3 regions of the Streptomyces sp. NBC_00683 genome follow, and region 2 is predicted to be linked to each of the others. Evidence: riboswitches for the same ligand, from Rfam matches in the RefSeq annotation. Region 2 holds a riboswitch; each other region holds the start of a gene.

Region 1 (4,870 bases), 3.8 Mb from region 2:
CTCGGCGGGCCGATCTCTCCCCGGCCCACCTCTCCCGGCTCGAGACGGGCCGCAGACAGCCCTCGCTGCCGATGCTGCTCGGGCTCGCCCGCATCTACGGTACGACGGTTTCCGAGCTGCTCGGAGAGATGCCGCCCGAGCGTGACGCGATCATCCGCGGCGGCCCGTTCGCGGGCGCTCCGGTCGGCGCATTCGGCGGGACACCGGGTGGTGCCTCGGGTGGCGCTTCCGGCAGTGCCTCCGGTGGCGCCGAGGCCGACGGCTGGGTGTACCAGCAGGCCGGTGGCTCAGGCCGGGCGATGCAGGCGTTGCGTGTCCTGGTTCCCCACGGGGCACAGGGTGATCTTGTACGCGTCCATCCCGGCGAGGAGTGGCTGTACGTCCTCGACGGGCGGCTGCGACTGAGCCTGGGGGAGACCGTGCACGACCTCGACCCGGGGGACAGCGCGCACTTCGACTCGCTCACCCCGCACCGGATCGCGGCACTCGACCGCGGTGGCGCCGAGCTGCTCTTCGTCCACACCCTGCTGCAGAGCCCCTCGGCGGAGCTGTGCCTCGGCAGTGGGACGCGCCTTCGCTGACCTCCCACGCCCCACCGCACCTGCCGCACACCGGCCACCTCGGCCCGAGGGCCGAAAGAGAGGACTGCCATGTCCGATTCGGAGCACTACGACCCGCTCACCCCGCGCCTGCGGGAGAACAAGGACACGCACGAGCGGAAGATGCCCCGTGGTGTCGTCATCCGGCTCGTCGCCTATCTGGTGGCCGGCCACGTCGTCGCGGCCTTCCTCTTTCTCCTGTTCACCGTGGCGGGCAAAGGCTGACCGCCTGCGCTACGCCTCCTCGACGAGGCGCTCGCGCAGCCTCTCGCGGGTTTCGGGCGCCAGCTTCAGCCCCTCGCTGAGGTAGCGGTCCGTACCGCCCCAGGTCTCCTCGATCGCGGCGAAGGCGGCGGCGAGGTAGTCGGAGTGCGCACCGAAGAGCGGGTTGAGGAGCTCCATCACCTCGTCCGACATCCCCGCCGACGACGTGTCGCTGCGCCGCACCTTGTAGCGGCGGTGGGCGTCGTTGGACTTGAGGTAGTCGGCCTCGACGGCCTCCTTCTCGACGCCGACGGCCAGCAGCGAGATCGCGATCGACAGACCGGCCCGGTCCTTGCCCGCCGCGCAGTGCATCAGCGCCGGCACGCTGTCCTCGGCCAGCGCGTGCAGGACCCTGCTGTGCTCCGCGGTGCGGTCCGTGATGATCGACCGGTAGGACGCGATCATGCGGGCCGTCCCCTTGCCGTCGGCGAGGATCGAGCGCAGCTGCTGGATGTCGCCGTCGCGCACCAGTCGCCAGAACTCGGCGCCGTCGGCCGGGTCGGAGAGAGGAATGCTGACATTCCGGACACCGGGGAGTTCCACGTCAAGGCCGTCGAGCTTGTGGTCGGCGGCATTGCGGAAGTCGAAGACCGTGTGCAGGCCGAGTCCGGCCAGGAATGCCGCGTCCGTCTCGGTGGCGTGCGCCAGGTGGCCGCTGCGGTAGAGGCGCCCGTAGCGCACCCTGCCGCCGTCCGTGGTCGGCAGGCCGCCCACGTCGCGGAAGTTGCGGACACCGGTCAGCTCGGCGTCTGTCGACGGAACCTCTGGCAGCTGCTGCGTCACAAGGACTCCTGGAGTGTCTGGCGTCGGCGCCGCTCGCCGACAGGGGCACGCCCGCGACGATACGACATGGATTCATCGGGCAATCGTTTCGCCCTCCGGTGCCTTCCCGGTCGCGGTGGCCGGGGGTGGCGGCCATGACATGTCCGTATTGGTGTATTTAGCAGAACATGCCCCGCTTATACGGGAGATGGGATGCGACAGGTGAGCGGGATCATATCCGTGACGGTGTGTGGCGAATCTGCCGAGAGGTAATCCATACGCCGCGCGGAAAGCCAAGATCCGTAATCCACGGAGTGTGACCGGAATTCGGAAGCGGAATTGAACCGCCCATTCCGGTACGCAACCGGTGGCTTGTTCCCGGCGTCCTGACTCGCTTACGGTCACCGTCAATCCGGACGGAACGCCTAATCCTGCCGCCGCCCGGAATCCGCACCGACTCACGTGTGGCAGGAGCGGGGGAACCAGGTAAGCCGCCGACCGGAGTGATCCGGAACGGCTTGGGGTCAAGACGCGCTCAGCGCGGCCGGGCATCTCCAGTCCGAACCCGACAGCTCACCTCGCAGGCGCCGGAGAGGAATTCCCCATGCCCGCAAAGGGTAAGCACCGTCGTACGAAGGCCAGCCCGATCTCCCGCGGCGTCCTCGCCGCAGGGACCGGCGGCGCCGTCCTCGCCCTTCCGCTGATCGGCGCCACCGGCGCCTTCGCCGCGGAGCAGTCCGCGCCCGCCGCCAAGCCCGCGGCGGCCAGTGCGGCGCACCACGCGCCGGCCGCCTCCGTGGCGAAGAAGCAGAGCGCATCCAAGACCTACTCCGTGGTGGCCGGTGACTATCTGGCGAAGATCGCGGCCGAGAAGAAGGTCAAGGGCGGCTGGGAGAAGCTGTACAAGGACAACCGTGAGGTCGTCGGCGACAACCCGAGCCTGATCTTCCCGGGCATGAAGCTGACCCTCGGCGTCAAGGCATCCGGCTCCACCACGGAGTCCGCGCCCAAGGCCGCTCCCTCCAAGGCCGCCCCCTCGAAGGCGGAGTCGGCCCCGAAGGCCGCCGCTCCGGCCGAGAAGGCGTCGACGGCCACCAACGCCGCCGACACCACCGGTGCTTCGGAGAGCAACAGCTCCGGCTACACCACCCCGGTGGCCAACGCCAGCGTCTCCACCCAGTACCGCGTCGCCGGTGCCAGCTGGTCCAGCGGTTACCACACCGGCTCCGACTTCCAGGCCGCCTCCGGCACCAGCGTCCGGTCCATCGGCCCGGGCACCGTGGTCTCCGCGGGCTGGAGCGGTGCGTACGGCAACGAGGTCGTCATCCAGCACGAGGACGGCATGTACTCCCAGTACGCCCACCTGTCGTCCCTCGGCGTCTCGGCCGGCCAGACCGTCACCGGCGGCCAGCAGATCGGCCTCTCCGGGTCCACCGGCAACTCCACCGGCCCGCACCTCCACTTCGAGGTCCGCACCGGCCCGAGCTACGGCTCGGACGTCGACCCGATCGCCTACCTGCGCTCGCACGGCGTCTCCATCTGACGCAATCGGGCGGCTCGGTGAGCTCAAGAGGGGCGGTGCGCGGCGGCGCACCGCCCCTCTGCTTATTCCGGCTTTACCAAAACCTGACCGGGTGGTCTATCTCACCACCCGTCAACCCCTTATTACGGTCGCGTAGGTCACATTCGAAGGTGCAGGATATGCGCTTGTGGCAGACGATTCGAGAAACAAACAACGAGGCACCATCGGGTCGTACGCAGCGATTGGCGACAGCTTCACCGAGGGCGTCGGAGACCCCGGCCCCGACGGGACGCTCGTCGGCTGGGCGGACCGCTTCGCGGTCATTCTGGCGGACCAGCTCCCCCTCCCCGATGCAGCGGCCGGCCCCGCGGACGGCCCGCACGGGAACTTCCGGTACGCCAATCTCGCCGTACGCGGACGCCTCCTCGACCAGATAGTCGAGGAGCAGGTCCCCCGCGCCAAGGAACTCGCACCGGATCTGGTGAGCTTCTGCGCGGGCGGCAACGACATCATCCGGCCCGGTAGCGATCCGGACGACGTGGCCGAGCGCTTCGAGCGCGCGGTCGCCGACCTGACCCGTTCGGTCGGCACCGTCATGATCACCACCGGCTTCGACACCCGCGGCGTTCCGGTGCTCCGGCACCTGCGGGGCAAGATCGCCACGTACACCGCCCATGTACGGTCCATCGCCGACCGCTACGACTGCCCGGTCCTGGACCTGTGGTCGCTCCGGTCCGTGCAGGACAGGCGTGCCTGGGACAACGACCGGCTGCACCTCTCGGCGGAGGGACACACCCGGGTCGCCTTGCGCGCCGCCCAGGTCCTCGGCCTCGATGTGCCGGCCGACCCCGACCAGCTGTGGCCACCGCAGGTACACCGCGGGGCACTCGAGGTGCGCCGCGACGACATGGCCTGGGCCCGCGAGTACCTCGTACCGTGGATCGGCCGGCGCCTACGCGGTGAGTCCTCCGGTGACCACGTCGAGGCCAAGCGCCCCGACCTGCTCCCGCTCTGAGCACCTCCGAGCGCACTGATCACACGCGTTTCCGACGCCTGTGATCAGTGCGCTCAGCGCACTCGGTTCGCTCAGCGAGTGACGACGGGCAGCGAGCGCCGCGGTACCGCTCCACGGAGCGTGTCCGCGGTAGGTACCCGTACCGGGCCCGCGGGTATCCGCTCCAGCACTCCGCCCGCGAAGACGTCGTACAACGGCAGCGTCTCCAGGTGCACATAGCCGATGTGGCAGTCGCACACATCGAGCGGACAGCCACGCGGACCCAACGAGCGCCGGAAGCTGCCGTCGTAGAGGTTGCCGAGCTCGGCGCGGACGAAGTGGCAGCGGCGCACCGTGCCGTCGCCGTCCACCGAGACGACCGACTCACCCGTCCGGCAGGGCATCCCGGCCGAGCGGTGCGGATGCCGGCTGTACGGGAACAGGGGGTCCAGGGCCGTCCAGCGGTCCGCCTCCTCGTCCGTGTACGTGTGCCCCTCGGCGGCGTTGACCCAGAGGTACACCTCAGGGGGCAGCGTCTCGCGCAGTCGCCGGGCCTCGTCGAGATGGGCGTCCAGCCCCACGACACCGACGCTGTAACGGACCCCGAGGGCGGTCAGCTCCCGGCACCTGCCGAGGAACCGCTCGTACGGCGTCTGGCCCGGGTGGTACGTGCACCACAGGGCGACCTTGTCCCGTGCGGCATCGGCCAGCCAGCCGGTGCGGCCGCCG
Region 2 (4,870 bases):
CCGTGCCTACCGGGACGCGATCCGGGCGGTGGAGGGGCACGGGGGCGCTCCGGATAACGTCGAGGAGTGAACGACAGCCCCGCCGACACCCCCGCGCCCGGCGAGACGCCGGACGAAGCGCCCGAACTCTTCACGTGGGAGTTCGCCACCGACCCGTACCCCGCCTACGCCTGGCTGCGCGAGCACAGCCCCGTGCACCGCACCGCGCTGCCCAGCGGCGTCGAGGCCTGGCTGGTGACCCGGTACGCGGATGCCAGGCAGGCCCTCGCCGACACCCGGCTCTCCAAGAATCCGGCGCACCACGCCGGGTCGGCGAACGCCAAGGGGAAGACGGGCATCCCGGGGGAGCGCAAGGCGGATCTGATGACGCACCTCCTGAACATCGACCCGCCGGACCACACCCGGCTGCGCCGGCTCGTCTCCAAGGCGTTCACTCCGCGCCGGGTCGCCGAGTTCGCGCCGCGCGTGCAGGAGCTGACGGACCGCCTCATCGACACGTTCATCGAGGAGGGGAAGGCGGACCTCATCCACGACTTCGCCTTCCCGCTCCCCATCTACGCGATCTGTGACCTGCTGGGGGTGCCTCCGGAGGACCAGGACGACTTCCGGGACTGGGCGGGCATGATGATCAGGCACGGCGGCGGACCGCGCGGCGGGGTGGCCAGGTCGGTCAAGAAGATGCGCGGCTACCTTGCCGAACTCATCCACCGCAAAAGGGAGAATCCCGGCGACGACCTGATCTCGGGACTCATCCGGGCAAGTGACCACGGTGAGCACCTCACCGAGAACGAAGCCGCGGCGATGGCGTTCATCCTGCTGTTCGCCGGTTTCGAGACCACGGTCAACCTCATCGGCAACGGCACCTACGCCCTGCTGCGCAATCCGGAACAGCGCGAGCTGCTCCAGCGCTCGGTCGAGGCCGGGGAGACGGAGCTGCTGGCCACGGGAATCGAGGAGTTGCTGCGGTACGACGGCCCGGTGGAGCTCGCCACCTGGCGCTACGCCACCGAACCCGTGACGCTCGGCGGACAGCGCATCGAGGCCGGGGACCCCGTTCTTGTGGTGCTGGCCGCCGCCGACCGGGACCCGGAGCGCTTCCGCGATGCGGACACGCTGGATCTCGCACGGAGTGACAATCAGCACCTCGGGTACGGGCACGGCATCCACTACTGCCTGGGTGCGCCGCTGGCCCGGCTGGAGGGCCAGGCGGCGTTGGCGACGCTGTTGCGACGCCTCCCCGACCTGCGGCTTGCTGCGGAACCTACCGATTTGCGGTGGCGGGGCGGGCTCATCATGCGCGGACTTCGCACTCTTCCCGTGGAGTTCGATCCCGGACAGCGCTCCGAAAAAAGTGACACTCTGTCAACTCTGTGACTTTCACGTGATCTCCGCTGCATCGACTTGTGACACACGTTCGAGTACGGCTAGGTTCACCGTTCGACTCACCAGTCACACGTCAGTCACACGGAAGGCAATCCCATGGGCTCCGCGAACGGCAGACACCGTCGCCCTCGGCAGGCACCCGCCATCGTCGTCGCCGCAGGCGTCACAGGGTCGGCCATCGCCATTCCGCTGCTCGGTGCGACCGGCGCGCACGCAGCCGACGCCTCGACCTGGGACCGGGTCGCCGAGTGCGAGAGCGGTGGCATGTGGAGCGCCGACCTCGGCAACGGCTACTACGGCGGCCTGCAGCTCTCGCAGGACACCTGGTCGGCCTACGGCGGTACGGCGTTCGCGCCCCGCGCCGACCTGGCCAGCCGCTCGCAGCAGATATCCGTGGCGGAGAAGGTGCTCGACGACCAGGGGGTGACGGCGTGGGCCAGCTGCGCGGTGATCTCCGGGCTCGCGCTGGACAACACGCTCCCGGGTGTCGACCCGGGCAGTGAGCCGACCGCCGAGCCGTCGGACACCGCGACCCCGTCCGACGATGCGTCCGCCACCCCCTCGTCCGATGCGTCGGACGACGCGAGCGGGAACCGGAACACGGACAACAAGGGCAGCGAAACCGCCAAAGCCGACAAGTCGACCGGATCGGACAAGGCTGATCCTTCGGCCTCTCCCTCGCCGGAGGCGTCCGAGACCTCTGACGGTTCGACGGAGGCGCCGGGCGGCAAGCACCGTGGCACGCCGGCCCCGGAGGCCGGCACGGGCTCGACGGACGGGCGCGAGTCCGGCCGGCACGCCTCGCGCGGGGACGCCGACGCACGCAAGGGCGGCGACGGCACCTACACCGTCCGCGCGGGCGACAACCTCTGGGCGATCGCGGACGCGCAGGAGCTGCCCGGAGGCTGGACGGCGCTCTACGAGGCCAACAAGGACGAGCTGGGTTCCGACCCGGACCTGATCCTTCCCGGGCAGAACCTCGACCTGGGCCTCGACCTGGGTGCCAAGGCGGACGAAAAGACCGCCGGGGCCGGTGCGGAAGCCGCCGCGGGCAACTGATCCAATTCGGGAAAACACCCCATAATCGGGGGCAGTTCAGAGGCCTATGTCCACTTATGTCTAAGTGAGACATGGGTCTCTTTGCGTCAACTCACGCTTCTCGTCCGCCCGGTTCGCCGATGACGCCTCCGACCTGCGAAAACGATCCTTCGCCAGTTGCGGGTAAGGCCTGATTGTCCGTGATGTCCATCTTTGAATGTGGGGGTTGCCTATGTTTACGGTCGGAACCGCTCGCACCGCGGGCACCTTCGACCGTCACGCCGAATCCTGCCGTCGGCCGAAGGGATTCGACGCGTAAAGCGCCGTAGGCAGGAGCGGGGGACCCAGGTAAGTGCCGGACCCGGCCGTCGGAAGACGGGTGAGGGCCGGCTGGGGGTGAAGTCGCTTGCCAGTGCGAGCGACCGGGCAACTCACAGGCCCGAACCCGACAGCTCACCTCGTAGGCGTCGGTGAGGAGAACCATGCTGCTTTCGAGCAAGGGCAAGCACCGTCGCCCGTCCAAGGCCGTCCGTATCGCCACCCTGGCCGGCGTCACCGGTGCCGCAGTCGCCGTTCCGCTGATGGGTGCGACCGGCGCCTCCGCCGCCTCCGTCGCCACGTGGGACGCCGTCGCGCAGTGCGAGTCCGGTGGCAACTGGTCCATCAACACCGGCAACGGCTACTACGGCGGCCTGCAGTTCTCGCAGTCCAGCTGGGCAGCCGCCGGCGGCACGCAGTTCGCCGCCCGCGCCGACCTGGCCTCCAAGGCTCAGCAGATCACCGCCGCCGAGAAGCTCCTCGACCTGCAGGGCCCGGGCGCCTGGGCGTGCGCCGGTGCCGGCGGCCTCGCCAACGACGGTGTGGACCCGGGTGTCGACGCCTCCGCGCCGAGCGCCGACAAGGCCGCCCAGCCGGAGCGCAAGGCCGAGCAGCCCACCACGCGCAGCGAGAAGCGCACCGCCCCCGAGGCCTCGAAGACCGTCACGACCCCGACCGGGGACAAGGTCAAGAAGGGTGACGGCGAGTACAAGGTGAAGGCCGGCGACACCCTGAGCACGATCGCCGAGGCGAAGAAGGTCAAGGGCGGCTGGCAGAAGCTGTTCAAGCTCAACGACGACATCGTCGAGGACGCCGACCTGATCTTCCCGGGTCAGCAGCTCCACCTGAAGTAGTCCCGGGTCTCTCCTCCCCGAAGGCTTCGGGGCCGCGTAGGGGTGTCCGGCGGCACCCCACGCGTTCCCTCCCGGCCCGGCGCACTCACCCCCGTGTGCGCCGGGCCGGGGTCGTGTCCGCGGTGCGCCGCACGGCCGCGCCGCGTGCGTGATCGTTCAACTATTGTGGTTACTCGTCAGTAGATTTCTGGACCTTTGCCCGGAATGCAGGCCCTTGGGTCCTTTTTCGTCCCAGGGGACGGGCGGTCGGCCGACGCAGGGGGCCGAGCCGGTTAGGCTCGTGGCGCAAGGCCACAGTGACCCTGCACAACCAGCGTCATATCCCAGAAGGAGATGCCTCGTGCCGTCCATCGACGTCGTCGTAGCCAGGGAAATCCTCGACTCCCGGGGCAACCCCACGGTCGAGGTCGAGGTTGGCCTCGACGACGGCAGCACGGGACGTGCTGCTGTTCCGTCCGGCGCCTCCACCGGTGCGTTCGAGGCCATTGAGCTTCGCGACGGCGACCCCAACCGGTACCACGGCAAGGGTGTCGAGAAGGCCGTCCTCGCCGTCATCGAGCAGATCGGCCCGGAGCTCGTCGGTTACGACGCCACCGAGCAGCGCCTCATCGACCAGGCGATGTTCGACCTCGACGCCACCGAGAACAAGGGCTCCCTCGGCGCCAACGCCATCCTCGGCGTCTCGCTGGCCGTGGCCCACGCCGCGTCCGAGGCGTCCGACCTGCCGCTCTTCCGCTACCTCGGCGGCCCGAACGCGCACCTGCTGCCCGTTCCGATGATGAACATCCTGAACGGCGGCTCGCACGCCGACTCCAACGTGGACATCCAGGAGTTCATGATCGCGCCGATCGGCGCCGAGTCCTTCTCCGAGGCCCTTCGCTGGGGCGCGGAGATCTACCACACGCTGAAGAAGGTCCTCAAGACCAAGGGCCTGTCCACCGGTCTCGGTGACGAGGGCGGCTTCGCCCCGAACCTCGAGTCCAACCGCGCCGCCCTGGACCTGATCCTCGAAGCCGTCAAGGAAGCCGGCTACGTTCCGGGCCGCGACATCGCGCTCGCCCTCGACGTTGCCGCGTCCGAGTTCTACAAGGACGGCAAGTACGAGTTCGAGGGCAAGTCCCGCTCGGCCGCCGAGATGACCGAGTACTACGAGGAGCTCGTCTCCGCGTACCCGCTGGTCTCCATCGAGGACCCGCTGTACGAGGACGACTGGGCCGGCTGGAAGGTCATCACCGACAAGCTCGGCGGCAAGGTGCAGATCGTCGGTGACGACCTGT
Region 3 (4,870 bases), 2.8 Mb from region 2:
TTGCGAAGTCCTCACCCGGGCCGGACCCGCCGTGCGGCCGGGCCGGTCCGTGCGCCGCAGCCGGTGGGCGGCGCTGGCCCGCTCGGCGTGCTGGGCCGCCAGCGCCCTGGCCCGTTCCGCGTCACCGCGCGCCACGGCGTCCACGATGGCGCCGTGCTCGGCCCAGGAATCGGCGGGGCGGGCCGGGTGCTCGACCGCGTACATCCAGGTGATCTTGTGCCTGAGCTGGGTGAGCAGCGCGATGAGGGCGGGGCTGCCCGAGGCTTGGGCCAGCGTCTCGTGGAACCAGCCGCCCAGCGAGCGCAGATCCTCCCCCTCGCCCCGGCGAACCCGCTCCTGCCCCAGCCTGACCAGGCCTCGGAGCACTTTGAGGTGTGCCTCGGTACGACGCTGGGCGGCGCGGGCCGCGCCCAGTGGCTCCAGGAGCATGCGGATCTCCAGGAGGTCGGCGGCCTCCTGCTCCGTGGGCTCGGCGACACAGGCACCGGCGTGCCGGCGGGTGACGACGAACCCCTCGGACTCCAGGGTGCGCAGTGCCTCGCGCACCGGGACGCGGGAGACCCCGTACCGACGTGCGAGCACCTCCTCGGTGAGGCGGCTGCCGCGTTCGAAGACACCGGAGACGATGTCGTCACGGATTGCCGTGCATACCGAATGCGCGGGAATGCGCATGTCCGAACCTCCGCCTTAATCCCCGCGAAACGCGGCCGATCGACGCCTGTTCTGTGACTCTATTGCAATCAGCCGCAATTTCCGATGGCGGAGCGGAATCCATGGATATCTGCCGGCCGACGAGTACTTCTGCGGAGGTTCGCAGCGGAGCGGTACGGGGCGGCACGACGAAGGCCCCGGCAGGTGCCGGGGCCTTCGCAAAGCTGTGCGGCAGGAGGTCTCAGACCTGGAGACCGTGTGCTCGGAGGTAGGCGACAGGGTCCATGTCGGATCCGTACTCCGGGGTGGTCCGCGCCTCGAAGTGCAGGTGCGGTCCGGTGGAGTTGCCGGTGGAGCCCGACAGGCCTATCTGCTGCCCCGAGGTGACACTCTGTCCGACGGACACGCCGATCGAGGAGAGGTGGCCGTACTGGGTGTACGTGCCGTCCGTCATCCGGAGCACGATGTTGTTGCCGTACGCGCCGCCCCAGCCCGCCTCGACGACCGTTCCGGCGCCGACGGCGACGACGGAGCTGCCGGACGCGGCGCGGAAGTCGATGCCGGAGTGGCTGCCGGAGGACCAGAGGGCACCGCTGGACTTGTAGCCGGTGGTCACGGAGGAGCCGGCGACCGGGAGGTGGAAGGAGTTCAGCCGGGCGCGCTCGGCGGCGCGGGCGGCGCGCGCCTTGGCCTCACGGACCTCCTTGGCGCGGGCTTCGGCCTTGCGCTTCGCCTCGGCCTCGGCCTTCGCCTTGGCCGCCGCTTCGGCCTTCGCCTTCGCCACGACGTCGGCCTGGTGCTGCTGCGCCTCGGCCTGGGCGTCGATCTGGGCGGCGAGAGTGGTGTCGATGGCAACGGCCTGGGTCAGACCGGTGACGGTGAGGGCCTCGGAGTCCGCGGCGAGGGCCGGGGAGGCCATTCCGCCGATGACGCCGGTGGTGGCCAGAGCCGCGATGCCGGCGGCCTTGGCGCTCCTGCGCGTCAGGCGGCTCGGGGCACGGTGCTTCCCGGTGGCACGGGTGAACGCCATGGAGGGGCTGATCCTTTCCTTCCTTCTCGCCTACCGGGTTAGCTGACGGGTTCGGAGCAGGAAGGTCTCCTACGGATCCCCCGCCTCGTACGAGACGCGGACATCCGATTCACCCCAGGGACTACGTGGGTCCCCGGCTCCCCAGGCTCGCGCCTGACGGGGACTCGGCGATGACTGTCCGGCGCCGCGGATGCGGCATACGTCTGGCGGACAGCCGAGCCGACGCTAGGCCGGGCGACTTTCAATCACCAAACGGACAGGTCGCTTTGTCGCACATCCCACAGGCCATACATGAACTTTCTCCACCAATTCAGACAAAAGGGAGAACCCCGGCGAGAACGCACTCGCCGGGGTTCGCTCTGCTCCGTTCCGTCAGCCGGTGACGACCGACACCTCGCCGATACCCAGCGCCCTGACGGGCTCCGCGATCTGCGAAGCGTCTCCCACGAGAACCGTGACCAGCCGGTCCACGGGGAACGCGTTGACGACCGCGGCCGTCGCCTCCACCGTGCCGGTCTCCGCCAGGCGCGCGTACAGCTGGGCCTGGTAGTCGTCCGGGAGGTGCTGCTCCACCTGGTCGGCGAGGGTGCCCGCGACCGATGCCGCCGTCTCGAACTTCAGCGGGGCGACCCCCACGAGGTTCTGCACGGCGGTCTCGCGCTCGGCGTCCGTGAGCCCCTCGGCAGCCAGGGTGCGCAGGACCTTCCACAGGTCGTCCAGGGCCGGCCCGGTGGACTCCGTGTCCACGGAGCCGCTGATGGCGAGCATCGCGGCGCCGGTCGCCCCGGACACGGATCCGGGTGCCGTCGAGCGCAGCACCTGGCCGAAGGCCCGGACACCGTAGGTGTAGCCCTTCTCCTCGCGCAGGACGCGGTCCAGCCGGGAGGTGAGGGTGCCCCCCAGGCAGTACGTGCCCAGGACCTGGGCGGGCCAGACGCTGTCGTGCCGGTCGGCGCCGATCCGGCCGATCAGCAGCTGCGTCTGCACGGCTCCGGGACGGTCCACGATCACCACTCGGCCGGTGTCGTCCGCGGTGATCGGCGGCACCGGGCGCGACTGGCCGGCATTGCCCGACCAGTCACCGATGGTGTCCGCGAGCAGCGTGTCCAGATCGACCCCCGTGAGATCGCCGACGATGACGGCCGTCGCGGTGGACGGGCGGACATGGGCGTCGTAGAAGGCGCGCACACCCGCGGCGTCGATCCGCCGGACGGTCTCCTCGGTGCCCTGGCGCGGACGTGACATCCGCGCCGTTGCGGGGAACAGCTCCTTGGAGAGCTGCTTGGCGGCACGCCGGGCGGGGTTGGCCTGCTCGTGCGGAATCTCGTCGAGCCGGTTGCCCACCAGGCGCTCCACCTCGCTCTCGGTGAAGGCAGGCGCCCGCAGCGCTTCGGCGACCAGGCCGAGCGCCTTGGAGAGCCGGGAGACCGGAACCTCCAGCGAGACCCGGACACCGGGGTGGTCGGCGTGCGCGTCGAGCGTGGCACCGCAGCGCTCCAGCTCGGCCGCGAACTCCTCCGCGGAGTGCTTGTCGGTGCCCTCGGACAGCGCGCGCGCCATGATCGTGGCCACACCGTCCAGACCCTCGGGCTCGGCGTCGAGCGGCGCGTCCAGGAAGATCTCCACGGCGACGACCTGCTGGCCGGGGCGGTGGCAGCGCAGCACGGTCAGGCCGTTGGGCAGGGCGCCGCGATCGGGCGCGGGAAAGGCCCAGGGCCTGGCCTCGCCTGCGGTCGGCTGCGGGTGGTACTCCATCGCTACTCCAGTCACGGCGGCGTCGGTCACTTCTCGGCCCCCTCGTGGTCGTCGGTGCTGCCTGCGGCATCCTCGGCCTCGTCCGCCGGCTCGACCGGCTCGTAGACCAGGACCGCCCGGTTGTCGGGACGCAGATGCGCCTGGGCGGCCGCCTGGACCTCCTGCGCGGTGACGTCGAGCACCCGCTGCACGGCGGTCAGGGCGAGCTGGGGGTCGCCGAACAGCACGGCGTACCTGCACAGTTCGTCGGCGCGGCCCGCGACCGTGCCGAGCCTGTCCAGCCACTCACGCTCCAACTGGGCCTGCGCACGCTCCATTTCCTCGGGCGTGGGGCCCTCGGCCGCGAAGCGGGCCAGCTCCTCGTCGACGGCCGTCTCGATCTGCGGCACCTCGACACCACCGGACGTCTTGACGTCCAGCCAGCCCAGGGAGGGCGCTCCGGAGAGCCTGAGCAGCCCGAATCCCGCGGCCACCGCCGTACGGTCGCGGCGGACCAGGCGGTTGTGCAGCCGGGACGACTCGCCGCCGCCGAGGACGGTCAGCGCCAGGTCAGCGGCGTCACACTCGCGGGTGCCGTCGTGCGGCAGCCGGTAGGCGGCCATCAGCGCACGCGCGGGGACCTCCTCGTGCACCACTTCGCGCAGCTGCTCACCGATGGTGCCGGGCAGCGTGCCGTCGCGCGGCGGCTGCTTGCCGTCGTGCGAGGGGATGGAGCCGAAGTACTTCTCGATCCAGGCCAGCGTCTGCTCCGGGTCGATGTCGCCGACCACCGAGAGCACGGCGTTGTTGGGCGCGTAGTACGTGCGGAAGAACGCCTGCGCGTCGTCCAGGGTCGCCGCGTCCAGATCGGCCATCGAGCCGATCGGCGTGTGGTGGTACGGGTGGCCCTCCGGGTACGCGAGGGCCGTGAGCTTCTCGAACGCCGTGCCGTACGGAACGTTGTCGTAGCGCTGGCGGCGCTCGTTCTTCACGACGTCGCGCTGGTTCTCCATGGACTCGTCGTCGAGCGCGGCGAGCAGCGAGCCCATCCGGTCGGCCTCGAGCCACAGGGCGAGCTCCAGCTGGTGCGTGGGCATCGTCTCGAAGTAGTTGGTGCGCTCGAAGCTGGTGGTGCCGTTGAGGGAACCGCCGGCCCCCTGCACCAGCTCGAAGTGTCCGTTCCCCTTGACCTGGCCGGAGCCCTGGAACATCAGGTGCTCGAAGAGGTGAGCCAGGCCGGTGCGTCCCTTGACCTCGTGACGGGAACCGACGTCGTACCAGAGGCAGACCGCGGCGACCGGGGTCAGATGGTCCTCCGAGAGCACCACGCGCAGGCCGTTGGCCAAGCGGTGCTCGGTCGCCGTCAAGCCGCCGGAACCGGCCTGGGCTGTGGCCGTGTGACCCATGGGCATGTACGTCCCTTCGATCGCGATACAGGATTTCCTGCCGGACCTG

Evidence for each region. Region 2 has a riboswitch for cyclic di-AMP ahead of OG257_RS22975 (transglycosylase family protein). Riboswitches for the same ligand answer to the same signal wherever they lie in the genome.
Region 1: another riboswitch for cyclic di-AMP. It lies ahead of OG257_RS05715 (M23 family metallopeptidase); the one in region 2 lies ahead of OG257_RS22975 (transglycosylase family protein).
Region 3: another riboswitch for cyclic di-AMP. It lies ahead of OG257_RS10315 (M23 family metallopeptidase); the one in region 2 lies ahead of OG257_RS22975 (transglycosylase family protein).

The regions. Positions count from the first base shown of each region.
Region 1 covers NZ_CP109013.1:1,279,703-1,284,572, reverse strand. Annotated here, with positions in the region: gene OG257_RS05730 (helix-turn-helix domain-containing protein) at 1-581, shown strand, start outside; gene OG257_RS05725 (DUF6126 family protein) at 651-824, shown strand; gene OG257_RS05720 (tyrosine-protein phosphatase) at 834-1,646, opposite strand; cyclic di-AMP (ydaO/yuaA leader) riboswitch at 2,067-2,225, shown strand; gene OG257_RS05715 (M23 family metallopeptidase) at 2,230-3,168, shown strand; gene OG257_RS05710 (SGNH/GDSL hydrolase family protein) at 3,335-4,162, shown strand; gene OG257_RS05705 (STM4011 family radical SAM protein) at 4,234-4,870, opposite strand, start outside.
Region 2 covers NZ_CP109013.1:5,125,526-5,130,395, forward strand. Annotated here, with positions in the region: gene OG257_RS22960 (nucleoside triphosphate pyrophosphohydrolase) at 1-70, shown strand, start outside; gene OG257_RS22965 (cytochrome P450 family protein) at 67-1,374, shown strand; gene OG257_RS22970 (transglycosylase family protein) at 1,480-2,442, shown strand; cyclic di-AMP (ydaO/yuaA leader) riboswitch at 2,733-2,903, shown strand; gene OG257_RS22975 (transglycosylase family protein) at 2,904-3,593, shown strand; gene eno (phosphopyruvate hydratase) at 3,934-4,870, shown strand, end outside.
Region 3 covers NZ_CP109013.1:2,360,208-2,365,077, forward strand. Annotated here, with positions in the region: gene OG257_RS10310 (GntR family transcriptional regulator) at 1-672, opposite strand, end outside; gene OG257_RS10315 (M23 family metallopeptidase) at 893-1,681, opposite strand; cyclic di-AMP (ydaO/yuaA leader) riboswitch at 1,694-1,861, opposite strand; gene OG257_RS10320 (M16 family metallopeptidase) at 2,054-3,436, opposite strand; gene OG257_RS10325 (M16 family metallopeptidase) at 3,463-4,827, opposite strand.